2 linked regions of the Alloyangia pacifica genome follow. The protein of the gene in region 1 interacts with the protein of each later gene in a pairwise test. Links are inferred from orthologs where the notes say so. Each region holds a gene or a part of one and is shown on either strand. Other genes may lie near its edges.

Region 1 (14,459 bases):
ATCGGCAGGAGGCCATAGAGGAAGAGCGCCACCAGCGTCGGGCCTGCGCCGAAGCCGAGCGCAGGGACGGCGAGCGCCAGCACGGCGACCGGGGGAAAGGTCTGCCCGACGTTGGTGATGGTGCGCGAGAGCGGGCGGAAGGCGGCGCCGGCGGGGCGGGTGACGAGGATCGCCAGCGTCACCGCCACAACAGTGGCCGCGAGCGACGCCACGGCGACGAGACCAAGGTGGCTCAGCGAGAGCGAGAGCAGCGAGCTGCGGGTGTAGATCACCGGGCCATTTTCGGGCGCGAAGGGGGCGAAGGCCGGGGTGAAGGCTTCCGGCTTCAGCACCAGCGCCAGCAGCAGCGCGACGAGCGCCACGCGCAGGAGCATTCCCGGTTTCACGCGTGGCGCTCCGCCCGCGCGCGGATGGCCGAGAGCGTGACCCGCCCGGCAGGGTCGCCCCCGTTCAAGACAGGCACGGCCTCACGCCCGGTCCAGAGACAAGCCGAAAGCGCCTCGCGCAGGGTCGCATCCTCGGGCAGAGCCGGGCCTTCGGCCGCGCCGGGCTCGATCAGCTCGGAGACGGGGATCAGCGAGAGCAGCCGCATGGGCCGCTCGGCATCTCCCACCATGTCGGCGACGAAATCGGTGGCGGGCTGCGCGACGATCTCTTCCGGCGGCCCGTATTGCACCAGCCTGCCGCCATCCATCACCGCGATGCGGTCGCCAAGGCGGATCGCCTCGTCCATGTCGTGGGTGACGAGCATGATGGTAGAGCCGAGCTTGCGCTGGATGGCGCGCAGATCGTCCTGCGCGCGGGTGCGGATGATCGGGTCGAGCGCGCCGAAGGGTTCGTCCATCAGCAGAAGGTCCGGGCGAGAGGCCAGCGCCCGGGCGACGCCGACGCGCTGCTGCTGCCCGCCCGACAGCTCCAGCGGCAGGCGGTCGCGAAACTCGTCAGGCTCCATGCCGAAGAGGGTCAGCAGCTCGTCCACCCGGGCGGAGATCTCCTCCTTCGGCCAGCCAAGCAGCTCGGGGACCGCACCGATGTTGCGCGCAACCGTGTGGTGCGGAAAGAGCCCGTGGCCCTGGATCGCGTAGCCGATGCGGCGGCGCAGGAGGTGGGGTTTTACCGCGTGGGTCGGCTCGCCGTTGATCCGCACCTCGCCCGAGCTGGGCTCGACCAGCCGGTTGATCATCCGCAGAAGCGTGGTCTTGCCCGAGCCCGAGGTGCCCACGATCGCGGTGATCGTGCCGGTTTCGGCGGTGAGAGAAACGGCATCGACGGCGCGGGTCTCGCCGTAAAGCTTGGTGATCTTGTCGATCTCAATCATGTCTGGCGCTCCGGCAGGCGGCGGGTGAGGTCGACGAGGATGTCCATGACGATCGCCGCGACGAGGGCCATGAGGACGGTGGGCAGGGCGCCCAGCAAAATGAGGTCGGTGGCGGTCTGGTTGAGGCCCTGGAAGACGAAACTGCCGAAGCCGCCGCCGCCGATCAGCCCGGCGATGACCGCAAGGCCGATGTTCTGAACCAGCACGATGCGCAGGCCCGCGAGGATCACCGGCATGGCCAGCGGCAGCTCGACCTTCCGCAGGCGTTGCATGGCAGTCATGCCCATGCCGCGGGCGGCCTCGATCGCGGCGGGAGGAGTTGCGGCGAGACCGGTCACGGTATTGGCGACCACCGGCAGCAACGAATAGAGCACCAGCGCGAGGAAGGCGGGGGCAAAGCCGATGCCGGCGATGCCGAACGCCTGCGCGGCGGGGTAGGTTGCGGCCACCCAGCCGAGGATCGGGATCATGATGCCGAACATGGCGAGCGAGGGGATGGTCTGGAGAAAGCTCAGGACCGGCAGCATCGCGCCGCGCAGAGCGCCGTTACGGTGGCACAGGATGCCGAGCGGGAAGCCGATCAGCGCCGCCGCGCCGAGCGAGCCGAGCGCGAGCGCGACGTGGCGCAGGCTGGCAGTGCGGAACGCGTCCTTTCGGCTGGCGTATTCCTGCATCACCGAGAGGTCCGACAGGGCGCCGGACCAGAGCAAGGCCGCGAGGGCGGCGAGCAGCACCGCCAGCAGCCCGGCGCGGGCGCGGGGGCCGGGGCGGAGCTGAGAGAGCGCGTCCGCCATCAGCAGCATCAGCACCAGCAGCAGGCACCACGCGCCCGCTCCGGGCGACACGCGCGCAAGATCCCCTGCCCCCTGAAGCTGCGCCGCCGCCCCCTGCGCCATCAGAAAGACGAGGCCGGCAAGGCCGATCAGGCTACCACCGAGGCGGCGCAGTGGCAGGGCAGAGGGGATGCCGAGCACCAGCCCGGCGGCCAATGCGAGCGCGCCAGGTACGATCGCGCTCGGTGGGGCGCTGTCCCAGAGCATCACGCTTTCTCCGGCGACGATCCGGTTGGCGCGCAGCGTAAGGAGCGGCAGGGCCAGTGAAGCCAGCCCCAACGCGGCGAAAAGCAGGCCGGGCGCAGAGAGACCCCGCCCGGCACGCATCATCTGCCGCTCCGCGAGCGCGATCAGTCCAGCACCCCGGACTTGGTGAGATAGTCACGGGCCACCGCTTCGGCAGGCTCGCCGCCGACCTGGATGCGACCGTTGAGCTCTTGCAGGGTCTCCATCGTCAGGCCTTCGAAGATCGGGTTCAGCACCTCGGGGATCGAGGGATATTCCTCGAGCACGGCGTCGCGGACGATGGGGGTGGGCTCGTAGACTGGCTGCACGCCCTTGTCGTCCTTCATCACCTTGAGCCCGGTCGCGCCGACGCCGCCGTCGGTGCCGTAGACCATGGCGGCGTTGACGCCCGAGGTGCCCCGGGCCGCGGCCTGGATCGTCGCCGCGGTGTCGCCACCCGAGAGGATCACGGTCTGGTCCTCGGACAATTCGAAACCGTAGGTCTCTTGCATGGCGGGCAGCACCGCGGGGGAGGAGACAAACTCGGTCGAGGCGGCGAGCTTCACGTCGCCTCCGCCCGACACCCAGGCACCGAAGTCACTCATCGTGTCGAGGCTGTTCTCCTCGGCCAGCGGCCCGGTCACGGCGATGGCCCAGGTGTTGTTGGCGGGGGCGGAGCTGAGCCAGGTAATGCCGTTCTCTGCGTCCAGCTCCTTGGCGCGGTCGTGCGCCGCGGCGGCGTCCTTCCAGGTGTCTGCGTCGGCTTCGTTGAAGAAGAAGGCCGCGTTGCCTGTGTACTCGGGGTAGATGTCGATCTGACCCGCCAGGATCGCCTCGCGCACCACTTGGGTTCCGCCCAGTTGCAGGCGCCGCTCGACGGGCAGGCCCGCATCCTCGAGTGCTAGGGCGATCATGTTGCCGAGCAGCCCGCCCTCGGTGTCGATTTTCGACGAGACGGTGATGTCGGCCTGTGCTGTGCCGGCAAGCCCCGCGGCGAGGCTGGCGGCGGCGAGAATATGTGTGCGGATCATGGCGCGTCGGGCTCCCTTCCGTTGCGTCCTGTCGACTATGACAGAGTTCCGCTTAGAAACTAGGATAGGACGGGCAGAGGCCAAGTCTTCCGCGGAATTTCCGGGGGCGTGTGGTCTTCGGGTCGTGCGCCTCAGGCATCGCTTTCCTTTGGTGGGAGATGTTCGGCAAGGGTTTCAAAAGCCTGCCCGCTGGCGACGAGACATGTGACGCCTTGGCTGGAGGTGATGGTGATCGTCCATGTGCCAGTCTCGTCGGAGGCGAAGACCTCCATCACCGCGTTGTCGCTGCCGAGGCCGATGGACTGCCGCGTCTCGCCATAGGTTTCTGCGAGTCGGGCAATCACCACGTCGCGCGGGCCGCAAGCGCGGCTCTGAGCGGCTCCGGCAGAGGGCAGGGCGGCGAGCGCCGCGCAGAGACCTATCAGCAGCAGGCTGCGCCGTGAGCAGCCGGGCCCCGGTGCGTGGCTGGTGGGGGTGGGATGTGCCGTCATCGGCTTTCCTTTCAGCGGGATGGTCCTTTCAGCGGGGGATGCCGGTGCGACTGGATCGGCGCTGCCAGCCGAGGGCGTTGGCAGGGCGCTGCCCTTGATTTCCGAGCCTGCGCGGCAATCCCGAAGGATTGGTAAAGGATGCGGCCGCGGTTAAAATGCGTTGTTCTTCTGCGCCGCGGCATGAATGCACTTGCAGTTTTTGGAAAACAAATGCATCACTGACGCAATATTATTGCTCTACGGAGGAAGGCATGGATCTCGCGCTGCGGCCCTATCGCTCGGTACTTTACATCCCCGGCTCGAAGGAGCGGGCGCTGGACAAGGCGCGTGGCCTCGCGGTGGATGCGATCATCTTCGACCTCGAGGATGCCGTGGCCCCGTCGGAAAAGCCCGCCGCGCGCGAGACGCTCGCCGCCGCGCTGGGCGTAGGGGGCTATGGCAAGCGCACGCGGATCGTGCGGATCAACGGGCTCGACACCGACTGGGGCGAGGCCGATGCGCGTGCAGCGGATAGCATGGATTGCGACGCCGTGCTGCTGCCCAAGGTCGAGGACCCCGCACAACTCGACGCGCTGGCGGAGCTTACCGCAAAGCCGCTCTGGGCGATGATGGAGACGCCGAAGGGCATGCTCAACGCGCAGGCGATTGCTGCGCATCCGCGGCTGGCGGGCATGGTCATGGGCACCAACGATCTGGCCAAGGAACTGAACTCGCGCTTCCGCGCCGACCGGCTGCCGATGCTCACCTCGCTGCAGCTCTGCCTGCTGGCGGCCAAGGCCTCGGGCTGCGTGATTGTCGATGGTGTCTACAATGCCTTCAAGGACGACGAGGGGCTGCGGGCCGAATGCGACCAAGGTCGCGACATGGGCTTCGACGGCAAGACGCTGATCCACCCGGCGCAGGTCGAGATCGCCAATGCCGCCTTCGCCCCGACCGAGGGCGAGATCGACCTGGCGCGGCGGCAGATCCACGCTTTCGAAGAAGCCGAGGCCGCGGGGCAGGGGGTTGCCGTCGTCGACGGCAAGATCGTCGAGAACCTGCATGTCTTCACTGCGAAATCAGTGCTCGCCAAGGCGGAAGCCATTGCCGCCATGGGGGCTTGAGGGCAGGCTCGGGCCGAACACGGCACAAGGAGACCCCCAATGCTGCTTCTGATTCTCGGCGTCGCGCTCTGGTGGGCGGCGCATCTGTTCAAACGCTTTGCTCCCGACGCGCGGGCCAAGATGGGCGACAAGGGCAAGGGTGCGGTTGCGCTTGCGCTCGTTGCCAGCGTGCTGCTGATGATCTTCGGCTATCGCATGGCCGATGGTGCCTTCTTCTACGGGCGCACCCCAGCCACCGTGGGCATCAACAACCTGCTGATGCTGGCGGCGCTCTACTTCACCTCGCCCGGCCCCAAGAAGGGCGCGCTCTTTTACAAGATGCGCCACCCGATGCTGACCGGCTTCCTGCTCTGGGCCATCGCGCACCTGCTGGTGAACGGCGACGTGCCCTCCTTCGTGCTTTTCGGCGGGCTCGGGATCTGGGCGGTGGTCGAGATGAGCACGATCAACCGCAGCGAGCCGAACTGGACGCCGCCCGCCAAGGGGCCGATCAAGAAAGACCTGATCTTCCTTGCGGCCAGCGTCGTGCTGCTCTTCGTGATCGGCGCGATCCACACCTGGCTCGGCTATCCCACCTTTGGATGACAACTACCGGAACTGACCCCATGAAAATCTACAGACTGCTGACCGAAGACGACACCTCTGCCTTCTGCCACAAGGTCTCCGAGGCCCTGAGCAAGGGCTGGGAGCTTTACGGCAGCCCGACCTACGCCTTCGATGCCGCCAACGGCGTGATGCGCTGCGGGCAGGCCGTGACCAAGGACGTCGACACGCCCTACACCCCGGACATGAAGCTGGGAGCGCAGTGATGGCCAAGACCAACCCCGGTCGTTTCTTCGAGGAGTATCGCATCGGCGAGGTCATAGACCACGCCGTGCCGCGCACCGTGTCGGGCGGGGAAAGGGCGCTTTACCACGCGCTCTACCCGGCCCGGCATGCGCTTTACTCGTCGGATGACTTCGCCCGGAGCGTTGGTCTGCCCGGCGCGCCGCTGGACGATCTGGCGGCGTTCCATCTGGTGTTCGGCAAGACCGTGCCGGATGTCTCGCTGAACGCGGTGGCGAACCTCGGTTATGCCGAGGGACGCTGGTTGAAGCCGGTTTATCAGGGAGACACGCTGCGCGCGTCCTCCGAAGTGATCGGGCTCAAGCAGAATTCGAATGGCAGGTCCGGTGTCGTCTGGGTCCGCACGCGCGGCACCAACCAGCGCGGCGAGACCGTGCTGGAGTATTGCCGCTGGGTGATGGTGCGAAAGAAAAACCTCGACGCGCCCGCGCCCGAGACGGTGCTGCCCGATCTGAAAGAGGTTCTGGCGCCCGAGGATCTGGTGATGCCCGAGGGGCTCGACTTCACAAACTATGATTTTACCCTCGCCGGAGAGCCGCACCGCTGGGGCGATTACGCGGTCGGAGAGCGGATCGACCACGTCGACGGGGTGACCATCGAGGAGGCCGAGCACATGCTCGCCACCCGCCTCTGGCAGAACACCGCCAAGGTGCATTTCGACGCCACCCACCGCGAGGACGGGAAGCGGCTGATCTATGGCGGGCACGTGATTTCGTTGGCGCGGGCGCTCAGTTTCAACGGTCTGGCGAACGCGCAGATGATCGCCGGGCTCAACGGCGGGGCGCATGCAAACCCTTGTTTCGCCGGGGATACGGTCAAAGTATGGTCCGAGGTTCTGGATCGCGCCGAGACCCCGGCGCCGGGCGTCGGTGCGCTGCGGCTGCGGTTGGTGGCGGTCAAGGGCGGCGCGCCCTTCGCGCTCAAGAGCGAGGACGGAAGATACCTGCCGGAGGTCCTGCTCGACCTCGACTACTGGGCGCTGATCCCGCGCTGATCTGACGCCTCGGCGCGACTGGGCGCGGTGCTTGAGTCGCGGTGCTGCCCCGCAAAAATCCGAGTTAAATACTTGGGAATAGGGCGACTCCGCGGAAGCCTCCGTTAGCGCCATAAATGTGATCACACTTGAAAAAGCGTGATCACATATTCCGATCATTTTTTGGAATTGGGTGGAAAAAACACGCTCCTGCGCCGTGCACCCGCGTGACAGGGCGGGGCAAGAGGCGCTAGAACCCGGCCACAAGGGAACCGAAAAGGACAAGCCATGGCTGAAGAGAACCGGATCCAGCGCCCGCTCTCCCCCTTCATGATCGGGCCGTATTACAGACCGCAGCTCACCTCCATGAGCTCCATCCTCACCCGCATCACCGGCAACGCGATGATCGTCGCGGTCTTCCTCATCGTCTGGTGGCTGCTCGCTCTGGCCGCAGGGCCCGAGGCCTTCGCCACGGCCGAATGGTGGATCACCAGCTGGGTGGGCAACCTCGTGATGTTCCTCTCGCTCTGGGGCATCTGGTACCACTACCTCGCGGGCCTGCGGCACCTGATCTTCGACGCGGGCAAGGGGCTCGACATTCCGACCGCCGAAAAGCTCGGCTGGGTCTGCATCTACGGTTCGGTGGTTCTGACCATCCTGACCGTGATCATCTACTGGATCTGAGGGAGGCGACAGACATGCGTTATCTGACCGACCGCAAGCGCGCCGTTGGCAAAGGCTCGGCCCATTCCGGCGCGGAACACCATTGGCACATGATCGTCAGCGCCGTCGCGCTCGCCTTCTTGGTCCCGACCTTCCTCTTCATCTTCGGCAACGCGCTCGGCTCCGGCTACGAGGCTGCGCTGGCGACCTTCCAGAAGCCCTTCGTGGCGATCCTGACCGGCCTCGTGCTGGTCGTCGGCCTGCAGCACTTCCAGAAAGGGGCCCGCGTGATGCTCGAGGATTACACCTCGGGGACCACGCGCAAGCTGCTGCTCATGCTGGTTGTCGGCCTGTGCTGGTCGCTGACCGCCGCCGGCCTCTTCGCGCTCGCCAAGATTGCCCTCTGAGAGAAAGACTGAAAGATGGCTGCATACGAATACGAGACGCATGATTATGACGTCGTGGTCGTGGGGGCCGGCGGCGCCGGCCTGCGCGCCACCCTCGGCATGGCAGAGCAGGGCCTTCGCACCGCCTGCGTGACCAAGGTCTTCCCGACCCGCTCGCACACCGTCGCGGCGCAGGGCGGCATCGCCGCCTCGCTGGCGAACATGGGCCCGGACAACTGGCAGTGGCACATGTACGACACGGTGAAGGGCTCCGACTGGCTCGGCGACACCGACGCAATGGAATACCTCGCCCGGTCCGCCCCCGCCGCGGTTTACGAGCTCGAGCACTACGGCGTGCCCTTCTCGCGCACCGAGGAAGGCAAGATCTACCAGCGCCCCTTCGGCGGCCACACCACCGAGTTCGGTGAAGGCCCCGCCGTGCAGCGCACCTGCGCCGCGGCCGACAGAACCGGCCACGCCATCCTGCACACGCTCTATGGCCAGTCGCTGAAGAACAACGCCGAGTTCTACATCGAATATTTCGCGATCGACCTGCTGATGGAAGACGGCGTCTGCAAGGGCGTGCTGTGCTGGAAGCTCGACGACGGCACCTTCCACGTCTTCAACGCCAAGATGGTCGTGCTGGCCACCGGCGGTTACGGCCGGGCCTACTTCTCGGCCACCTCGGCACACACCTGCACCGGTGACGGCGGCGGTATGGTGGCTCGTGCGGGCCTGCCGCTGCAGGACATGGAATTCGTGCAGTTCCACCCGACCGGCATCTACGGCTCGGGCTGCCTGATCACCGAGGGCGCCCGCGGCGAAGGCGGCTACCTGACCAACAAGGATGGCGAGCGGTTCATGGAGCGCTACGCGCCCCAGTACAAGGACCTCGCGCCGCGCGATTACGTCTCGCGCTGCATGACCATGGAAATCCGCGAAGGCCGCGGCGTGGGCGAGCATGGCGACCATATCCACCTGAACCTTGCGCACCTGCCCAAGGAAGCGCTCGCCGAGCGTCTGCCGGGCATCTCGGAAAGCGCGAAGATCTTCGCCGGCGTGGACGTGACGAAAGAGCCGATCCCGGTTCTGCCAACCGTGCACTACAACATGGGCGGCATTCCCACGAACTACTGGGGCGAGGTGCTGAACCCGACCGGCGAGAATCCGAACGCTGTCGTGCCGGGCCTGATGGCCGTGGGCGAGGCGGGCTGCGCCTCGGTGCACGGGGCGAACCGCCTCGGCTCCAACTCGCTGATCGACCTCGTGGTCTTCGGCCGCGCCGCCGCGATCCGCGCCGGCGAAGTGGTGGACCGTTCGGGCGCCGTGCCGACCGCGCCGAAATCGCAGATCGACAAGGCCTTCGACCGGTTCGACGGCGTGCGCAACGCCTCGGGCGCGATCCCGACCGCCGAGCTGCGTCTCGAGATGCAGCGCACCATGCAGGCAGATGCCGCCGTGTTCCGCGCCTCCGAGACGCTGAAGGACGGCAAGGAAAAGATGACCGAGATCGCCGGCAAGCTGGGCGACATCAAGGTCACCGACCGCTCGCTGATTTGGAACTCGGACCTGATGGAAAGCCTCGAGCTGACCAACCTCATGCCGAACGCGATCGCGACCATCGTGGGTGCAGAAGCGCGGCACGAGAGCCGCGGCGCCCACGCGCACGAGGACTTCGCCAACCGGGACGACGAGAACTGGCGCGTGCACACCATCAGCCGCGTCGAGGGCAACAAGGTCGAACTCAGCTACCGCCCGGTGGTTGTCGACCCGCTGACCACCGAAGCCGAGGGCGGCATCTCGCTGAAGAAGATCGCGCCGAAGGCACGGACGTTCTGATGCGCGCGGCTCTCGGCCTCGTCCTCGTGCTGGCGGCCTGTTCGCCCCAGACGCAAGACCAGATTGCGCGGCAGGCCGCGAAATCGACGGTCGCCCGCGTCGTGGCGGACAAGTACCCCGGCCTGCCGGTGGAACCGGCGCTGGATTGCGTGATCGACAATGCGTCGTCCACGCAGATCTACGCGCTGGCCGCCGACAGCGTCACCGGGCCGACCGCGAGCACCGTCGAGGTGGTTTCCGACATCGTCTCGAAGCCCGAGACCCTGACCTGCCTGGCAGCCGAGGGGCTGCCGGCCCTCATCCGATAGGAGAGCGACATGGTTCAATTCACACTTCCCAAGAACTCCAAGATCCGCACCGGCAAAACCTGGCCGAAGCCCGAGGGCGCGACCAACGTGCGGGCGTTCAAGATCTACCGCTGGAACCCCGATGACGGCGAGAACCCGCGGGTCGACACGTATTTCCTCGACATGGACAAATGCGGTCCGATGGTCCTGGACGCGCTGATCAAGATCAAGAACGAGATCGATCCGACGCTGACCTTCCGCCGCTCCTGCCGCGAAGGGATCTGCGGCTCCTGCGCGATGAACATCGACGGGATCAACACCCTCGCCTGCATCTACGGCCTCGATGAGGTCAAGGGCGACGTGAAGATCTACCCGCTGCCGCACATGCCGGTGGTCAAGGACCTGATCCCCGATCTGACGCATTTCTATGCCCAGCACGCCTCGATCATGCCCTGGCTGGAAACCAAGACCAACCGTCCCCAGAAGGAGTGGCGGCAGTCCATCGAGGACCGCAAGAAGCTCGACGGTCTTTATGAGTGCGTCATGTGCGCCTCGTGCTCGACCGCCTGCCCGAGCTACTGGTGGAACTCCGACCGCTACCTCGGCCCGGCGGCACTGCTGCACGCCTACCGCTGGATCATCGACAGCCGCGACGAAGCCACCGGCGAGCGCCTCGATCAGCTCGAGGACCCGTTCAAGCTCTATCGCTGCCACACGATCATGAACTGCGCCAAGACCTGCCCGAAGGGTCTGAACCCGGCGAAAGCGATCTCCGAGATCAAGAAGATGATGCTGAACCGGCACGTCTGAGCCAGAGCGCCGCGCAATCCCGAAACGCCGTGCCCGCAGGGCGCGGCGTTTTTTCGTGCCCGGTCTCGCGGTGCACCGTTGCGCTCAGCGCAGAGCGTGGTTGCAGCATCGGCGGGTGTGCCACCCTGCGCGAAGCCCTATCTAGGGAAGCGGACGGGAGGAGATCGAGAGATCAAGGATTGACGCTATGACCAGCACCGCTGCAAAGACCGATACCACCGCCCGTGAAGCCCTCGACGCGCTCGAGCAGGCCTTCGCCTACTACCAGCCCGAGCCCGTGCTCGTGCAGGTCGCGCACAAGGATGTGACCGCCGATCTGGGTACGCTGGACTATTACCGCGCCGCCTGAGGGTGGTTGCCGGCGGCGCCTCGCGCTAGGGTTTTGACCATGCGCCTCGCCTGCCAATCAAGCCCGACTGACCGAGGCCCCCGATGATCTTCGCGGGGGTCTTTGTCGTTGCGGTGATCGTGCTGCTGGTCTTCAACTACCGCCACGGCGACACGCGCAAATGCCGATGGCGCGAACGCCGCGGCGCGGGCGAGAGCAGCTGGACCTGTGTGCAGTGCGGCGCCACCACCACGGGGCCGCGCGGCCAGACCCCCGACATCTGCCTGCGCCAGACGAACTGAGGCCGACGACGGTCGGGGCAGGGGTGCCGGCGCAGGGCGCGAGCGACAGAGCGAGCACTGCCGCCGTCCCCTTTCGGGGCCTCCCCCATGATATTTGCTCTTAGGAGGTGGGGCAGGCTTGCGCCTCGCGGGGGCGGCGGGTCTTCTGATGGCAAAGAGGAGCCACAGGATGACCGAGACCCCAATCGCACCGCCGAAGGACGCCGAGGCCCGCCGGGCTGTGCCCCCGGTGATCTGCTATCCCACCGAGACCCTGCCCGTGCCGGATATGGCGCTCTACCGCGCGGCGCTGGCGCAGGCGGAGCTGGTTGAGACCGTTGTCGCTGCGCCGCGCGAGGCTTGTGCCTTCCGGGTGCCCGCGGGGGGCTTCTTTCGCATCCGCAGCGTCGAGGCGCCGCAGGTGGGCGATCTCAACCTGTGGAATGCCGCGGACCTCTCGGAGCGCTTCTATTCGGGCAAGACGCGCGCGCTGCATGGCACGCATCTGACCACCGGCGCGCGTATGTGGTCGAGTTTTCCCGACCTGCGGCCCATGGCGACCATCGTCGAGGACAGCCTCGGCTGGTACGGCATCGATGAATACGGCGGCTCAGTGCATGACGTGATCGGAACGCGCTGCGATCCGCACACGCATCACCTGTTGAGCGGCGGCGATCAGTACCACCATTGCTGCCATTCCAACCTGACGCGGGCACTGGCGGGGGCGACGGGGCTCTCGGCCGAGGCGGCGGCGCGCGAGGTGCATGACGTGCTGAACGTCTTCATGTGCACTGGCTTCACCCGCGACACCGGCCAGTACTTTATGAAGGCGAGCCCGGTTCGCCCCGGCGATTTCCTGACGTTCTTCGCCGAGATCGAGCTGCTGGGCGCGCTGAGCGCCTGTCCAGGTGGCGATTGCGCCAGCGAGCACAGCTCGGACAGGGCGCGTTGCGCGCCGCTGGAGGTGGACATCCTGAGAGTGCCAGAGGGCGCGCTGGAGGGCTGGCAGCCGCCCGCGCGCAACGGGTACGACCGCAGCCACGGCATGTGACCAGGCCCGCGGGGAGAGCTGGCTGGTAAGGCTGGGAAGGATCAGCCGGGCGGGCGCTCTGTCCCGCCCGCACCTCAGGCGAAGGCTGCCTCGAGCGCGATCTCGACCATCTCGGCAAAGGAGCTTTGGCGCTCTTCCGCCGGCAGGGCCTCATGGGTGAGGAGATGGTCCGAAACGGTGAGCACGGCGAGCGCACGCACGCCGTGGCGCGCCGCGAGATTGTAGAGTTCGGCCGCTTCCATCTCGACGCCGAGGATGCCGTGACGGGTCATGATCTCGGTCAGATCGGGGCGTTCGTCGTAGAACACGTCAGCGGAATAGATCCCGCCCACATGGGTTTTCGCTCCGATGCGCGCTGCGGCCTCGGCGGCGGCGCGCAGCAGGCCGTAATCGGCGCAGGGTGCGAAGTTCACCTCGCGGAAGATGCCCCGCGACGGGGTAGACAGGCTGCTGGCCGTCATCGCAAGGATGACGTCCCGCACCGAGACACTGTGCTGCATCGCGCCGCAGGAACCGATCCGGATCAGGGTCTTCGCCCCGTAGTCCCGGATCAGTTCGTTGGCGTAGATGGACAGGCTCGGCATGCCCATGCCGGAGCCATGGACGGAGACCCGGTTTCCTTTCCAGAACCCGGTGAAACCATACATGCCGCGCACCTGGTTGACGCAGTCCGCGTTTTCCAGAAACGTTTCAGCCACCCATTTCGCGCGCAGTGGATCGCCGGGCATCAGAACCGTTTCGGCGATATCGCCGGGCTTTGCTCCGATATGGACGGTCATCAGAGCGCGAGATCTTCGAGCGATTTGCCCTCGTCAAGCGCTTCGATCACCCAGTTCGGTTTGCGACCACGACCGGTCCAGGTCTGCGCCGGATCGGACGGGTTTGCGTATTTAGGGGCGCCTTTGGAGCCCTTGGTGCCGCCAGCGGCAATGATTTCGTCCAACGAGTATCCGAATTCCTTGGCGACCTGCTCGGCTGCGCGCTTTGCTTCCGCCTTGCGGCGCGCGTCTATGGTAGCCAGAGCTTTATCCACGTCGGCCTTTAGCTGCTTCAACTCGTCCTTGGACAGGGTATCAAGGTCAATATTCACGATTGTCTCCGTTTTCTGTGCCAATAAAATTGGCTATCCGGAGCTATTCCGCAAGTGCACGCTTTGTGTCAATTCTAGATTTTGTATAAAGAGGCTATTGACCACTCACAGTCACCGTGAGCCGCCTGTTCTTTTTGCTCTTCTTCTGCGGGATTTTACGCTATTGCGCGGCGACGCTCTCGGGATCCGCGAGGGTGATGATGTCCTGCATTATCTTGTTCAACTCAAAGTCTTTGGGCGTGTAAACGCGCGCAACGCCGCAGGCGAGAAGCCGTTTGGCGTCTTCGTCGGGGATGATGCCGCCAACCACCACCGGAATATGCGCAAGCCCTTCAGCGCGCATTTTTTCCAGAATATCGGAAATCAACGGAATGTGACTACCCGAAAGAATGGAAAGCCCTATGACATGCGCGCCAGTGCGGGCTTGCGAAACAATCTGTTCAGGAGTTAACCGAATTCCGTCATAGTCTATCTCCATGCCACAATCGCGCGCCCGGAAAGCGATCTGCTCGGCGCCGTTCGAATGCCCGTCGAGACCGGGTTTTCCAACGAGAAAGCGCAGGCGGGTGCCCAGTCGGTCGCTGACCGCATCGACTGCGGCACGCAGGTCCTCAAGCCCCTCCGTGCGGTTGGAGACGGCCTTGGCGACGCCGGTCGGGCCGCGATATTCCCCGTGTACGGCGCGCATTTCCCCTGCCCATTCGCCGGTTGTGACCCCCGCCTTTGCGCAGGCGATCGAGGCGGGCATGATGTTCTCCCCCGCCGAGGCGGCGCGGCGCAATTCGGCCAGCGCCGCGGTCACGGCACCGGCATTGCGGGCGGCACGCCAGTCTCCAAGCCGAGAGATTTGCTCGTGCTCGACCGCAGGGTCCACCACCATGATTCCACCGTCTTCGCCAACCAG
Region 2 (14,562 bases), 1.1 Mb from region 1 along the record:
CCGGTAGTGCACGATGGCGCCGTTCGGCCCGGCGCCCGAGATGGTTTCGAAGGAAATGTCGCGCAATGCATTGGTGGCGCGGCGCTCCTCTTCGAGGGCGACAACGGCGTCGATCTCGGTAAAGGCGCCCGGCGTCTGGCTGTCGAGCCAATGCAGGAAACGGACCATGGCGGCGCCGTCGCGCAGATGCGCCTCGCGCGCGCCGGCAAGCTCGGCGGCATTCTTGCGGGCCTTGGGCAGCAGGCAGGGATCGGTCGCCTCGACGATCTCGCAGCCCCTGAGCGCGGTCTGCACCGCGACCGGGCAGGTCGCGGGATCAATTTGCACCGTGCCACCCAGGGCTTCCAGCGCGGGCACGAAGTCCTCGGGTGTCTTCACCTCGACCTGCGGGCCGAGATGATCGCCCAGCCCTTCGAGCTTCTGCGCCGCCATGAAAAGCGACACCCGGCCCGTCCCGTGCACGATTGCAAAGCCATGCGGTACCGGGTTGCGGGCCACGTCCGAGCCGCGGATGTTGAGCAGCCAGGCAAGGCTGTCGGGCAGGGTGATCACGCAGGCATCCGCCGCGCCGAGCCCCTTTGCGAGCCGGGCGATCTTGTCGCCATGCGCCTCGCCGGCGAGCTCCACCGGCTGGGCAAAGACCGCGCCCATCGGCGGGGCGGGCTGATCTTTCCAAACGCGGTCCACGAGGTTGTCGCAGAGCCGCAGCGCCACTGCGCCGAGGCCGCGCTCGAGGCCGCGCATCTGTTCGACCGAGAAGAGCCAGGGGTCGAGCCCCACGGTGCCGCCGCCGGGCAGCGCCTCGGCGATCCACTCGGCAAGCCCGACCTCGGGCCAGTCCACCGGTGTGAACTCCTCGGCCACCTGCGACTTGACCTGCACCCGGTAGCGCCCGTCAACGAAAACCCCGGCCTTGTCCATCAGCGCCACGCAATTGCCCGCCGAGCCGGTGAAGCCGGTGAGCCAGGCCAGCCGGTCGTCATGCGGCGCGACGTATTCGCCCTGGTGCGCGTCGGCGCGCGGCACGAGAAAGCCGTCGAGCCCCTCGGTGGCAAGCTCGGCGCGCAGCGCCGCGAGCCGCGGCGGGCCCTGTTCGGGGGAAGCGCTCTGCTCGAATGTCTGGAACATGCGGAGGTCTCCTGAAATCGTGTCGAAGGGGGCAGGGGCGTTGCCCCGCTTGCCGCGTCGCGGCACTGCACCCCGGGGTGTTTACCCCTGGAAATTTGCCCCTGGAAGAAGCGAGGCCAACCTGCGCTCTTCTTCCAGGCCGGACCAACCCGGGGAGCCCGAGGACCTGTCCCTCGGCCCCGTGGTCTTAACCGCTGCGGCGGATGCCCATGACCCGGGCGCGTGCCCGCGGGTCGGAGTCGAAGAGCGCCGCGAGTTGCTCGGTCATTGCGCCCGCCAGCTGCTCGACGTCGGTGATCGTCACCGCGCGCTCGTAGTAGCGGGTCACGTCGTGGCCGATGCCGATCGCCAGCAGCTCGACCTGCTTCTTGCGCTCGACCATGGCGATGACGTCGCGCAGGTGCTTCTCGAGGTAGTTGGCCGGGTTCACCGAGAGCGTGGAATCGTCCACCGGCGCGCCGTCGGAGATCACCATGAGGATCTTGCGGGCCTCGGGGCGGGCGGCCATGCGGCGGTGCGCCCACTCCAGCGCCTCGCCGTCGATGTTCTCCTTCAGCAGGCCCTCTTTCATCATCAGCCCGAGATTGTCGCGCACCCGGCGCCAGGGCGAGTCGGCGCTCTTGTAGATGATGTGGCGCAGATCGTTGAGGCGCCCCGGCTGCTGCTCGCGGCCCTCGGCGAGCCATTTCTCGCGCGCAAGCCCGCCCTTCCAGGCGCGGGTGGTGAAGCCGAGGATCTCGACCTTCACCGAGCAGCGTTCCAGCGTGCGCGCCAGTACGTCGGCGCAGATCGCCGCGATCGAGATCGGCCGGCCGCGCATCGAGCCCGAGTTGTCGATCAGCAGCGTCACCACGGTGTCGCGGAACTCGGTGTCCTTCTCGACCTTGAACGAGAGCGGCGTGGTGGGGTTGGCGACGACCCGGGCGAGGCGGCCGGCATCCAGCACGCCCTCTTCCTTGTCGAATTCCCAGCTGCGGTTTTGCTGCGCCTGCAGGCGGCGCTGCAGCTTGTTGGCAAGCCGCGAGACCGCGCCCTTCAGCGGCTCGAGCTGCTGGTCGAGATAGGCGCGCAGGCGCTCCAGCTCCTGCGGCTCGGCCAGCTCCTCGGCGAGGATTTCCTCGTCGTGGGTGGAATCGTAGACCTTGTAGCCCGGGTCGGCCTCGGAGACGGGGGCGGGGGGCGGCGGGTCCATCGGCGCGTCGCCCTCGGGCAGCTCGGCCTCCTCGCCCATCTCCTGGTCGGCCATGTCGTCGGCCGAGACCTGCGCCTGGCTCTGGTCCTGGGTCTGCTCCTGCGACTGTTCGGGCGAGGCTTCGGCCTCATCCTGGTCCTGGTCGTCCTGGCCGGTCGAATCGGGCTCCTGCTCGTCCTCGGTGCCGGGCTCTGCCTCGTCCTGCGCCTCGTCATCGAGCTGGTCGGGATCCTCGCCCAGCTGGTCGCCGTAGCCGAGGTCGGTGATGATCTGCCGCGCGAAGCGGGCAAAGGCGGACTGGTCCGCCAGTTTCGTCTGCAGATCCTCAAGCGTGCCGCCGGCCTGCTCCTCGATGAAGCCGCGCCAGAGTTCCATCACGTGGGCGGCGTCCTTGGGCAGGTCGCGCCCGGTGGCGAGGTGGCGGATCATGTAGCCCGCGGCCACCGGCAGCGGCGCCTCGGAGGCCTGGGTGATCTGGCCATAACCGCGGCGCGCCGCCTCGTGGCCGATCTTGGCGTCGATGTTGCCGGCGGTGCCGGGCATGTCGCGCGCGCCCATTGCCTCGCAGCGGGCGGTTTCCATGGCCTCGTAGAGTTCGCGCGCCATCTCGCCCTGCGGCGCATAGCGGGCGTGGGTGGCGCCGTCGTGGTAGCGGCGGTATAGGGCCAGCGCGTCGGCGGTGCCGCGGGCCAGCAGCACCTCGTCGCGGGTCATGCGGCGCGACACTTGCGGCAGGCGCATGATGTCACCGGAGACGCCGGAGGGGTCGACGGAATAGTTGACCGTGAGCTCGGAGTCGTCGGCCATGACCTTGGTGGCCTCGGCCAAAGCCTTCTTGAACGGATCTGCGGGGTTGTCGGTGTCGCGTGCCATGGCCACAGGTTTCGCGCCGTGGCGGGGAATTGGCAAGAGGGGATGCGCGTGCCGGACCGAGAGTCTTGCGCGCCGCCGCCGCGGCAGCCGGGATCAGCTTCCGCGCAGCAGGCTCGCGCATTCCGCGGAGCGGCGTTCGAAGAGTGCGCGGCTCTGCGCATCCTCGGCGATGACGCCACGATAGAGCAGCCGGTAATCGGGCAGGGCCTCCAGGATCGCGCTGCGCAGCGGCTGGCCGGTGAGGCCCGCGGCGGCGGCGCCCAGGCTGAACTGCCTGGCGAGCAGGCTGGCGCTGTCCGGCGAGCCCCCGAGGCTGGGGTTGTCCGCGGCCTCGAGCGCGACGCCCTGCCAGAGTGCGGCGCAATCGGCGGCGGCTTCGCCGTCGGCCGTCGCGGTGCCGGCGGCGAGGATCAGGGCGGCGAGCAGCGGGGTCACAGCGAGGCCCTCCCGGTGGCAAGCCGCGCCAGCAGATCGACATGCACGTCGAGCGCGTCGATCACCCGGTAGCCGGGATCATGGGCGCCGTCGAAGGCGAGGTTGAGATCGGTGCCAGCAAGCACGATGGCCTCTGCGCCCATCTGCTCGACCATTCTCCGTCCCGCATCGAAGAAGGCAGCGCGGTCCGCCTCCGAGCAGGTTCCGGCCACCGCCATCTCCTGATAACGCTGGCCCAGGGCCTCGGTCTCGGCATCCAGCGCCACCGCTTCGGTGCGCGCGAGCTGGCCGTAGAGACGCGTGCGCATCACCACGCGGGTGCCGAGCAGGCCGACGCGGCGCAGCCCCTCGGCGGCGAAAAACGCATCGAGGGGGGCCACTGCGGAGACCAGCGGCAGCGCGGCGCGCGCCTCGGTCTCGTCGAAACAGAAATGCCCGCCGAGCGAGGTGATCGCGGCGCAGTCGCAGCCCGCCGCCGCCAGCCGGTCGATCAGCCGGGCGTAGACCTCGGCCTGCGCCTCGCGATTGTCGGCGAGGTTGTTGCGGATCAGCTCCTGCACGTCCGCCTGTACGATCGTCAGCTCAAGCGGCGCGCCAAATGCGCTCACGGCGGCGCAGAGCCGCTGGTAGTAGACCAGCGTCGCCGCGACCCCGATGCCGCCGATCAGCCCGATATGCAGGGACTTAGCCATAGTTGGTCCTCCCGAAACCTATTACCCCACCCCTCTACCCCAAGGGGGCGCGGTCCGTAGCGGACCGCGCCCCCTTGGTCATTTATTCGTTGATACCCCGGGGGCGGCGGTGCTGTCGACGGGCGCGGAGCCCCTCTGGCGTGCCGATGGTGCCGCGCCAGGCTGCGGTCCATCCCGGTCGATCTTCCTGCGCTTGATCAGGCCAGCGACAGCGAGGCGGCGCTTTCCGGCAGTTCCTCGTCGAAGCAACGCTGGTAGAACTCGGCCACGGTCTGCCGCTCGAGCTCGTCGCACTTGTTGAGGAACGACAGGCGGAAGGCATAGCCCACGTTGCGGAAGATCTCGGCGTTGGCGGCCCAGGCGATCACCGTCCGGGGCGACATCACGGTCGAGAGCTCGCCGTTCATGAAGGCGCGGCGGGTGAAGTCCGCGACGGTGACCATCTGGCGGATGGTCTTGCGGCCCTTCTCGTTGTTGTAATGCGGCGCCTTCGACAGGACGATGTTCACCTCGGCGTCGATGCTGAGGTAGTTCAGCGTCGCGACCAGGCTCCAGCGGTCCATCTGGCCTTGGTTGATCTGCTGGGTGCCATGATAGAGACCCGTGGTGTCGCCGAGTCCGACGGTGTTCGCCGTGGCGAAGATGCGGAAGTACTTGTGCGGCGTGATCACCTGGTTCTGGTCGAGCAGGGTCAGCTTGCCGTCGGTCTCCAGCACGCGCTGGATCACGAACATCACGTCGGCGCGGCCCGCGTCGTACTCGTCGAAGACGATGGCGGTGGGGTTGCGCAGCGCCCAGGGCAGGATGCCTTCCTGGAACTGGGTGACTTGCTTGCCGTCGACCAGCTTGATGGCGTCCTTGCCGATCAGGTCGATCCGGGAGATGTGGCTGTCGAGGTTGACGCGCACGCAGGGCCAGTTGAGGCGCGAGGCGACCTGCTCGATGTGGGTCGACTTGCCGGTGCCGTGGTAGCCCTGGATCATCACCCGGCGGTTGTTGCGGAAGCCCGCGAGGATCGCCAGCGTGGTGTCGGGGTCGAACTTGTAGGTGCTGTCGAGATCCGGCACGCGGTCGGTGCGGTCGGGGAAGCCGTGCACCACCATGTCCGTGTCGATGCCGAACACCTCGCGGACCGAGATTTCCTCGGTGGGTTTCGCATTGATGTCGATCGTGCCATCCGCCATGGTCGTGCCCCTGTCCGGTCGTTAGAAATTCTCGTGGACCGTCGTGCCCCATATCGCGGGCAAGGGCAAGGGGGCGGCGGCGGGCTTTGTCGCGGGCCCGGCAGGGCGTCGCGGGCGCCGCGCGGGCGAAGGTGAAATTGCCACGGTTTGTGTTTGCGCCGCCGCCGCATCGGGCACTACTCTATGAACAGTACGGAAAAAAGGCAGGCGCGGTACGTGGCGAGTTCCCCCCATTCCGATCTCGAGGATCTGATCGCGCGCGTCGCCATGGCCGACCGTGCCGCCTTTGCACGGCTCTACGAGCGCACCTCGGCGAAGCTCTTCGGCGTCTGCCTCCGGGTGCTGCAGGATCGGACCCAGGCCGAGGAGGCGCTGCAGGACACCTACGTGAAGCTCTGGAACAATGCCGGCAGCTACCGGGTGAACGGCTATTCGCCGATGACCTGGCTGATCACGATGGCGCGCAACGCCGCCGTCGACCGCCGCCGCCGCAGCGACGTTGAGCGGGCGGTGCAGCCGATCGAGCTTGACGAGCGGCTTGCCAATCCGGCGCCGGGCCCCGCCGAGCAGGCCGAGGCGCGGGCGGAGGCGGCGGCGCTGGCGCTCTGCATGGAGGAACTGCCGCCCGATCGCGCCGAGATGGTCCGCCGCGCTTATCTCGAGGGGGCCACCTATGCCGAGCTGTCCGAGGCCTCCGGGGTCAAGCTCAACACCGTCAGGACCTGGCTGCGGCGCAGTCTGATGGCCCTGCGGGATTGCCTGAGCCGATGAGCGGCCCGCCGCAGCCGGACCCGCCCGAGGGCGTGGAGGCGAGTGCGGCGGAATACGTGCTGGGTCTGCTGCCCGAGCCCGAGCGTCGGGATTTCGAGGGACTGCTGGCGCGCGACGCCGGGCTCCGCCGGGAGGTGGCCAGTTGGCAGGCCTGCTTCGCCGCGCTCACCGCCGATATCGCCGAGGTCACGCCGCCTGAACACCTCTGGCCGCAGATCGAAGCGCGGACCCATGGTCCGCCCCGTGCGGCGCTCTGGCGGCAGGTGCTGCCCTACCTTCTCGGGGCCGTGGCGGCGGCGGGGATCGCCTGGGCGGCGCTGGTTTCGGGCGTATTGACGCCGGGCAGCGCCGGGCCCGAGCTGCAGGCCCGGCTGGTCGCGGAGGCGCAGGGGATCGCGTTGCGGGCCGACTACGCGCCTCGGGACCAGAGCCTGACGGTGACGCGCGAGACCGGCGAGGCTCCATTGGACCGGGCGTTGGAACTGTGGCTCCTGTCGGACAGCGCAGGCGCGCCGGTCTCTCTGGGGGTGCTCGGGGCCGAGGCGGTGACGTCGCTTTCGGTGGCGCCGACGCTTCGGAGCCAGCTCCCCGGGGCCACGATTGCACTCTCCGAGGAGCCCCCGGGGGGGTCTGCCACGGGGCGTCCCACCGGCCCGGTCATCGCGCTGGGGCAGCTCTCGCCCCGGTGAGGGCGGTGTCACGGCGGTGTGACAGCCCGCGGCTTGACCGCGGTCGGGTCGGAGGCGCATCTCTGGAAATGGAGGAAGAGGAGAGGAGACCATGAGACGCAGAGGAGTCCTCGCGGGTCTCGCGGCGACGTTGGCATGGCGCGGGCGGGCCCGCGCCGAAGCGCGTTTCGAGATCACCCGTAGCCCCGAGGAATGGCGCAGCCGCCTGACACGCGCAGAGTACAAGGTGCTGCGCGAGGCGGGCACCGAGCGCGCTTTCAGCTCGCCGCTCGACAAGGAAAAGCGCGCCGGGCTGTTTCACTGCAAGGGCTGCGATCTGCCGCTCTACAGCTCGGAGGCGAAATTCGACAGCGGCACCGGCTGGCCTTCTTTCTACGAGGCGCTGCCGGACGCGGTGGGGCTGAGGGCCGACCGCTCGTTCTTCATGACGCGTACCGAGTGCCACTGCCGCCGCTGCGGCTCGCACATGGGGCATGTCTTCGACGATGGTCCGCCGCCCACGGGAAAACGGCACTGCATCAACGGCATCGCGCTGCATTTCGTGCCGGGTAAGACAGCACAAGGGCAGGGCTAGACACGGCGAACAGGCGGCGTTTCCGTGATGGATCCCGACCCGGCCGGGTGCGCCGGTCGGGTCGGGTGCGGAGGCTGCGGGGACTCGCGTCCCAAGGGGCCTGCACAACCAGGGGGAGCGGTGTGCAGGCCGACTTGGTCCGTGAGTGGACACGACAGGGAGCTCGCGTCGCCTTCAATCGGCCGCGAAAAGCGTCCGACACGAGGAGGCTAGCACAACCTTGGGGCATGTGTCGAGAATTTCACACCAATAGGTTGTGCATTTGGGTTGTGCATTTGGGGGCGGCGTTCGAGGGCTCCTTCGGAGCGCCATCAGCGGCGCAGCGCAGGGTCCGCGACCTTGCAGGGCAGCCCTCGCGAAAACGGGCCCCGCGGGGCCCGTAAATCACTTGAAGTTCCGGCTGTCCTTGATCTGGTCCCAGGCCCAGACCACTTCCTGCAACTGCTCTTCCTGAGAGCGGTCGCCGCCGTTCATGTCCGGGTGCAGCACCTTGATCAGCTTCTTGTACGCCTTGCGCACGTCGGCCTTGGTCTCGGCGCTCTCGACCTCGAGGATCTCGAGCGCGCGCTTCTCGGTCGGCGGCAGTCGCCGGCCGCCGCCCGGCGCCTTGCGGCCGGGGTTGCGCGTGGCATTGGCGCCCAGCACCTGATGCGCGTCCTCGATGCCGAGGCGGGCCCAGGCCCGCTGCTCGGGGTCGCGGTAGTCCTTGGTCTTGCGCTCCCACACCTTGTCCGACGTGGCCTGAGCGTTCATCTCGGCCTCGGTCTTGCCGTGGAAGAAGTTCCACTGGTTGTTGTATTCGCGCACGTGATCCTTGCAGAACCACTTGAATTCATCGAGCACGTCCGGCGCCTTGGGCGCCCGGAACTTGCCCGGTTCCTCACAGCCTTCGTGCTCGCACACGCGGGTGGAGGTCTCCTGTTCGCCGGTCATGCCGCGCCGGCCACGCGGGTTCTTTTTCTTAGCCGACTTAATCGACATGTCGAAACCGAAGGGGTCGGGTCTGCTCATGGTCTCACCTTTTCGACTCGGACGAGGGAGTTTAGACAATCCTGACCGAGTTTGAAGAGGCAGGAGCCAAAAATGTCGCGAGCGAACGAGATCGAAACCCGGCTGCGAGGGGCCTTCCACCCATCGGAACTGGAGGTTCTCGACGAAAGTCAAAAGCATGTGGGCCATGCCGGCTACCAAGAGGGCGGCGAGAGCCATTTTCACGTGCGCATGCGCGCGGCGGAGCTGGCCGACATGAGCCGCATCCAGAGACACCGCGCCGTGCATGCCGCGCTGGGAAGCGACCTGGTGGGCGCGATCCACGCGCTGTCGCTGGACCTGCAGGGCTGAGCCGCGCGCGGCGCGACCGGCCGGGTCGTGTCAGTTCACCTTGTCGGCGTCGCTCTTTGCGGGCCTGTCGGAGGCCTCCTCCTCGGCGAGAGGCTCGGGCGCAACCGGCTCGGGGGCCGTCACCTCGGGCGCGGCGGGCAGGGGCGCGGCCGGCGGCGGCGCGACCGCGGCGACCACCGGCTCGTGCCGGAAGGGCGTGACCGCAGCAGCCTGCGGCACCGGCCGTCGGAAGACCAGCAGCGTGCGCCAGACCGTCTGGGTCGAGGTCAGCCCGCTGCGCTCTTCGCTGGGAAGGATGTCGGCGCGGATGTACTCCCAGCCCTGCTCGGCCATCTCGTTGAGCAGCCGCGACATGGACACGGCGAAGCGGCCCTCGGGGCCCTTGGCGGCCTTGGCCTTTTCTCCCTTGGTGGGGGCGGGGATCACCTTGTACTCATGGGTTTTCATCGTGACGCGCCCCTTTCCCTTTTCGCTGAACCGCAATGTTCAACAATTGGGTAAGGCGCAGGGGGCGGCAAGTAAAGACCGGGTTAAAGACCGGGAGCACGCCGAAGCGCATCTCCCGGTTGCGTCATGAAATCGGGAAGAATAGCCCGAAACAAATGACTTTCCCCGTGACCCCGAACAATGCTGGGGGCGGGATCGCGGCCTCACGGTGCCCCGACAGCGACTCGAGCTAAGCACTTTTCGCGGCATTGAAAGGGGCGGCGCGCATTTTGCAACCGAGGCGATAACCCGCAGCGAATGTTCAGCTTTTCCGATGCCGCACCGCAAGCACGATACCGCCCAGCACCAGCCCCCAGACCGCCGCGCCCAGCCCCCAGAGGGTGATGCCCGAGGCGGTTACGAGGAAGGTCACCGCGGCGCCCTCGCGGCTCTGCTCGGCCTGCAGCGCGCCGCTTGCCGAACTCGCAAAGACCGGCAACAGCGCCACGCCCGCGAGCACCTGTAGCGTCATTGGCGGGGCAAGCGCGGCGACGGCGGTCACCGCCACGGCGAAGAACCCGAAAAGGCTGTAGAAAACCCCGGCCATCACCGCCGACCAATAGCGCCGGGAGGGATCGGGATGGCTGTCGGCATTGGCGCACATGCTGGCAGTGATCGCCGCGAGGCAGGTCGCCGGGTTGCCGAAGGGTGCGGTCAGCAGCGAGATCCCGCCGACCCCCGCCAGCAGGGGGCCCGGGGGCGGCGTGTAGCCGAAGCTGCGCAGCACCGCGACGGCAGGGATGTTCTGCGTGGCCATGGTGACGACGAAGAGCGGGACCCCGAGGCTCAAGACGGCCTCGAGCGAGAAGACAGGGGCGACCCACACCGGGTGGCTCATCCAGCCTCCGGTCATCGGCAACGAGAAGTCATGCGCCCAGAGCGTCACCCCAAACGCCGCCAATACCGCGGCAGGCACTGCGAGGATGCGCTTCACCCGCCCGACGACGAACCAGCTCAACAGGATCGGCAGCGCCACCTCGGGCGCTTCGGCAAGCCCGCGGAAAGGCGCCATGCAGAGCCCTGCCAGCACGCCAGCGAGCATCGCCTGCGCCAGCGCCGTCGGCACCGAGGTCACCAGCCGCGCCAGCGCCGGCCAGAGCCCGGCCAACGTGATCAGCCCGCCCGCCACGATGAAGGCCGCCACCGCCCCGGCGAAACCGTCCGCGAGCGGCTGCGAGACGGCGAGCAGCGCCACGGCAGGGGTCGACCAGGCGCAGGAGACGGGCTCGCGGCGCCACCAGGCCAGCACGATGCCCGCGATCGCCATCGAGATCGCCGCCGCCGCCAGCCCGGCCCCGGCCTGTTCGGGACTCGCGCCCACTGCCGTCAGCCCCTGCAGCACGATCGGGAACGAGCTGAACACCCCGACGATCGCCACCATGGCCCCGGTCGTCACGTTCTGCAGGTCGGGCCCGGGTCGTCCGGAGGGTCGTGCCATGGTCGGTCCTTAACGTTGCGTCTTTAACGCCTTAGGCAGGGCGCCGCCGATTGGCAAGCCGGGGGCAGGGTTGCAAGCGGCGCCGGGGGTGAGGTATTTGAAACGTTATAACGTAACGAATCAGGAGCGCCCGCCCATGTCCACCCCTGCCGTCGATCCGCGCCTTCCCGTCACCGTGCTCTCGGGCTTTCTGGGGGCGGGCAAGACGACGCTGCTGAACCAGGTGCTGAACAACCGCGAGGGCCGCCGCGTCGCGGTCATCGTCAACGACATGTCCGAGGTGAACATCGACGCCGATCTCGTGCGCGAGGGCGGGGCGGATCTGTCGCAGACCGAAGAGACGCTGGTCGAGATGACCAATGGCTGCATCTGCTGCACCCTGCGGGACGACTTGCTGACCGAGGTCCGCCGGCTCGCCGCCGAGAAGCGCTTCGATTACCTCTTGATCGAAAGCACCGGGATTTCCGAGCCGCTGCCTGTCGCCGCCACCTTCGAGTTCCGCGACGAGGCGGGCGAAAGCCTGTCGGACATCGCCCGGCTCGACACGATGGTGACGGTGGTCGATGCCGCCAATCTGCTGCGCGATTATTCCAGCCACGACTTCCTTGCCGACCGCGGCGAGAGCCTCGGCGAGACGGATGAGCGCAGGCTGGTCGATCTGCTGGTCGATCAGATCGAGTTCGCCGACGTGGTGGTGCTCAACAAGGTCGCGACTGCGGGCGAGGATGCGCGGGCTGCGGCGCGGCTCATCATCACCGCGCTCAACCCCGATGCCGAGATCGTCGAGGCCGACTATGGCCGCGTTGACCCCAGCCGCATCATGGGCACCGGGCGTTTCGATTTCGAGACGGCACACGCGCACCCGCTCTGGGCCAAGGAACTCTACGGGTTCGCCGACCACGTGCCCGAGACCGAGGAATACGGCGTGTCCTCCTTCGTCTACAGGGCGCGGCGGCCCTTCGTGCCCGAGAAGATCCACGCGGTGCTGAACGGGCCGCTGCCGGGGGTGATCCGGGCCAAGGGGCATTTCTGGATCGCCACGCGGCCCGACTGGCTGGCGGAATTCTCGCTCGCTGGCGCGCTCAGCTCGGTGCGCCCGATGGGGCGCTGGTGGGCCAGTGTCCCGGCGGAGCGGATGCCCGAACATGCCGCCTTCCGCGACTATCTGGGCCAGCACTGGCAAGAGCCCTACGGCGACCGGCGGCAGGAGCTGGTGTTCATCGGCGCTGGGGTGGACCGGGAGAAGATCACGGAGGCGCTCGATGCGGCGCTGGTGCCCGAGAAGAGCTTTGAGCCCCTCCGCTGGGAAGGGCTGGCCGATCCCTTCCCGCTGTGGCGCGAGGCGCGGGCGGCATGAGCGCGGGCGGACAGCGCAACCTTGGGGCCGCGCCGACCCGTCGCCGCGAAGGGGATGTCATGTCTGCCTACGACCGGCTGCCGCCCGACCTGCGTGCCTGGCTGGCGCAGGCAGCACTGCCCTGGTCGCCGCGCTCGGCCCTGCGCGCCTGGCGCGGGGCGCTTGCCCGGACGGGCTGCGCGGACGCCGCGGCGGCCCGGCTGAGCGCGATCGAGGCCGGGCAGCTCGAGCGGCTGGCAGGCGGGCCGGGGCGCCTCTGACCCCGGCCCGCTACGCCCTCAGGCTGCCGTGGCGCCCTTTTTCTCCCAGGCGAACTTCTGCATCACCTGGTCGACCGGGGTGTTCGCAAGGTGGTTTGTGTAATTCGACATGACCTTCTGTGCGACAGCGAGGATCACCTCGAGGATTTGCCGCTGCGTGTAGCCCGCGTCGAGGAAGGCCTGCACCTGCGGCTCGTCCAGCGCGCCGCGCTGGCGCACCACCTGCAGGGTGAAGTCGCGCAGCGCCTCGAGCCGGGCGTTGGGCAGCGGGGTCTCGTCGCGCAGCGCGTTTGTGATGGCGTCATCCACCTGCATCATCTTGGCGATGCCGGTGTGTGCTGGCACGCAATAGTGGCATGCGTGCTCGACGTTGATCGTCTGCCAGACCACGGTGATCTCGTCCTTGTCGAAGCTGGTTTCCTCGGCAAACAGCCGGTGCAGCTGCTTGTAGCCGTCGAGCAGTGCCGGCGCCTCGGCCATCACCGCGTGCAGGCCGGGCAGGCGGCCGAAGGCTTTCTGCGACTGCTCCAGCAGCGGGCGGCTTGCCTCGGGGGCGGTGTCGAGCGTGTGGCGGGTGAACTCGGTCATCTGGATCTCTCCCTCTGATTCTTGAGCGATTGCTCAATTTGCATATGGAGGGGTAGCTTTACTTGAGTGCTTGCTCAAGTTATATCTCATTGCTTGGTCCAGCCCGGCGAGATCCGGCCGCGACGAACGGCCGGGTGAGACGGGAACGGGAGACGGATACGCGCATGGCCAGACAGGCACGACACGACAGGCAAGACGTGCTGGGCAAGGCGCTCGAGCTCTTTTGGGCCAAGGGCTACCACGCCACCTCGCTCAAGGATCTCGAGGTGGCGCTCGACATGCGGCCGGGCTCGATCTACGCGGCTTTCGGCTCGAAAGAAGCTCTGTTTTCCGAGACCTTGGCGCTTTATGCCGAGCTGTCGCGCACGCAGTTCCTCGAGACCCTCGCGGCTGCGCCGAGCCGCCTTCAGGGGCTCGCAAACCACGTCCGGCGCCTTGGCTGCGCTGGTGACTCCGGTCCGTCGCGCGCCTGCATGCTGGTCAAGACCCTGCTCGAGACACCCGACGACGATGCCACGCTGCGGGTCCAGACCGAGACGCTGATGCGGGGCATGGAGGCGATGTTTGCCCGCGCCTTCCGCGAGGCGCAGGAGCGCGGCGAGATCGCGCCGGAAGCCGACCCGCAGCAGCTCGCCAGCCGGCTGCAGGTCGATATCTTTGGCCTGCGCGCCTATGCGCAGCGCACTGACTCGCGGGCGAGGGTGGCGCAGCTTGCCGAGGAGATCGCCCGCGGTCTCGAGGCCCGCGCGCTGGCGTGAGCCGCAGGGCCCGCGAGTGACGTCCATTTGACGTAACGGCGTCAAATCGGCAAAGCCTCGCCCATCCCGGGAAAATGCAATTGCTGCGACGCGGAAAAGTGCCAAATTTGCTCAGGAATGACAGTTTCTCGGAGACCCGCATGTCCGCTGACCTGCTCGACCGCCGCGCTTTCCTTGCCTCCGCTCTTGCCAGCGGCGCCTTCAGCCTGCTGCCCGAGTTTGCCCGTGCACAGAGCGGCGCCATCGCCTCGGGTATCCCGCTTGGCCCGCCCAAGCCCTTTTCCTTCGACACGCTCCGCGAGCTGGCGGCGAGTCTCGCCAAGGAGGCGTTCACCCCGATGGCGGTGCCCGACGCCGAGATCCTGCAGCAGATCGACTATGACGCCCACGGCGCGATCAGCTTCCGCGAAGATCGCGCGCTCTGGGCCGACCAGGGCACGGCGCAGCCGGTGCGCTTCTTCTTCCCGGGCCGCTACTTCCCCGAGCCGGTACATGTCTACGCGCTCGAGGAAGGCACCGCGCGCGAGGTGCCCTTTTCGCGCGATCTCTTCGAGATCCCGCAGGGCAACCCGGCCAACCGGCTGGAGAAGACCGAGGGCTTCGCCGGTTTTGCCGTGCAGGATCCGCAGACGAGGCTCGACTGGATGGCCTTCCTCGGCGCGTCTTACTGGCGCACGGCGGGGTATTCGGGTCAGTTCGGCCTGTCGGTGCGCGGGCTCGCCATGGACACGGCGATCCCCGACGGCCCCGAGGAATTCCCGCGCTTCACCCGTTTCTGGCTCGAGCAGGGCGAGGG

The links.
Region 2: the proteins of CEW88_RS11190 (region 1) and CEW88_RS05770 interact in binary tests that used the Escherichia coli proteins (3 or more experiments, as listed by UniProt). The link is inferred for Alloyangia pacifica from one-to-one orthologs.

What each region holds. Positions count from the first base shown.
Region 1 is NZ_CP022189.1:2,311,804-2,326,262, reverse strand. Bases 399-3,199 are described here. They hold CEW88_RS11190 (ABC transporter permease), read right to left. Parts: upstream 2,482-3,199; coding sequence 1,315-2,481; downstream 399-1,314. Other genes in these bases: osmF (glycine betaine ABC transporter substrate-binding protein OsmF), read right to left, coding at 2,502-3,199; CEW88_RS11195 (ABC transporter ATP-binding protein), read right to left, coding at 399-1,318. Also shown: CEW88_RS11200 (ABC transporter permease), read right to left, coding at 1-386; more of CEW88_RS11195, read right to left, coding at 383-398; more of osmF, read right to left, coding at 3,200-3,407; CEW88_RS11180 (hypothetical protein), read right to left, coding at 3,539-3,898; CEW88_RS11175 (HpcH/HpaI aldolase/citrate lyase family protein), read left to right, coding at 4,150-5,001; CEW88_RS11170 (NnrU family protein), read left to right, coding at 5,041-5,586; CEW88_RS11165 (DUF1737 domain-containing protein), read left to right, coding at 5,607-5,810; CEW88_RS11160 (MaoC family dehydratase), read left to right, coding at 5,810-6,841; sdhC (succinate dehydrogenase, cytochrome b556 subunit), read left to right, coding at 7,109-7,504; sdhD (succinate dehydrogenase, hydrophobic membrane anchor protein), read left to right, coding at 7,519-7,890; sdhA (succinate dehydrogenase flavoprotein subunit), read left to right, coding at 7,906-9,708; CEW88_RS11140 (hypothetical protein), read left to right, coding at 9,708-10,016; CEW88_RS11135 (succinate dehydrogenase iron-sulfur subunit), read left to right, coding at 10,026-10,805; CEW88_RS24745 (hypothetical protein), read left to right, coding at 10,993-11,154; CEW88_RS11130 (hypothetical protein), read left to right, coding at 11,238-11,435; CEW88_RS11125 (urea carboxylase-associated family protein), read left to right, coding at 11,605-12,465; and 3 more genes.
Region 2 is NZ_CP022189.1:1,189,628-1,204,189, forward strand. What follows is about bases 7,347-10,250. They hold CEW88_RS05770 (BolA family protein), read left to right. Parts: upstream 7,347-8,621; coding sequence 8,622-8,879; downstream 8,880-10,250. Other genes in these bases: msrB (peptide-methionine (R)-S-oxide reductase MsrB), read left to right, coding at 7,347-7,538; CEW88_RS05765 (DnaJ domain-containing protein), read right to left, coding at 7,923-8,549; CEW88_RS05775 (DUF4177 domain-containing protein), read right to left, coding at 8,910-9,326; CEW88_RS05780 (benzoate/H(+) symporter BenE family transporter), read right to left, coding at 9,628-10,250. Outside these bases: CEW88_RS05725 (aminopeptidase P family protein), read right to left, coding at 1-1,128; cobaltochelatase subunit CobT, read right to left, coding at 1,316-3,193; CEW88_RS05735 (hypothetical protein), read right to left, coding at 3,287-3,628; CEW88_RS05740 (aspartate/glutamate racemase family protein), read right to left, coding at 3,625-4,320; cobaltochelatase subunit CobS, read right to left, coding at 4,518-5,504; CEW88_RS05750 (sigma-70 family RNA polymerase sigma factor), read left to right, coding at 5,772-6,275; CEW88_RS05755 (anti-sigma factor), read left to right, coding at 6,272-6,964; more of msrB, read left to right, coding at 7,056-7,346; more of CEW88_RS05780, read right to left, coding at 10,251-10,803; CEW88_RS05785 (GTP-binding protein), read left to right, coding at 10,940-12,160; CEW88_RS05790 (DUF6525 family protein), read left to right, coding at 12,157-12,420; CEW88_RS05795 (carboxymuconolactone decarboxylase family protein), read right to left, coding at 12,439-13,008; CEW88_RS05800 (TetR/AcrR family transcriptional regulator), read left to right, coding at 13,173-13,766; CEW88_RS05805 (glucan biosynthesis protein), read left to right, coding at 13,907-14,562. UniProt on the Escherichia coli protein: Transcriptional regulator that plays an important role in general stress response. Has many effects on cell morphology, cell growth and cell division. Acts by regulating the transcription of many genes, including dacA (PBP-5), dacC (PBP-6), ampC and mreB.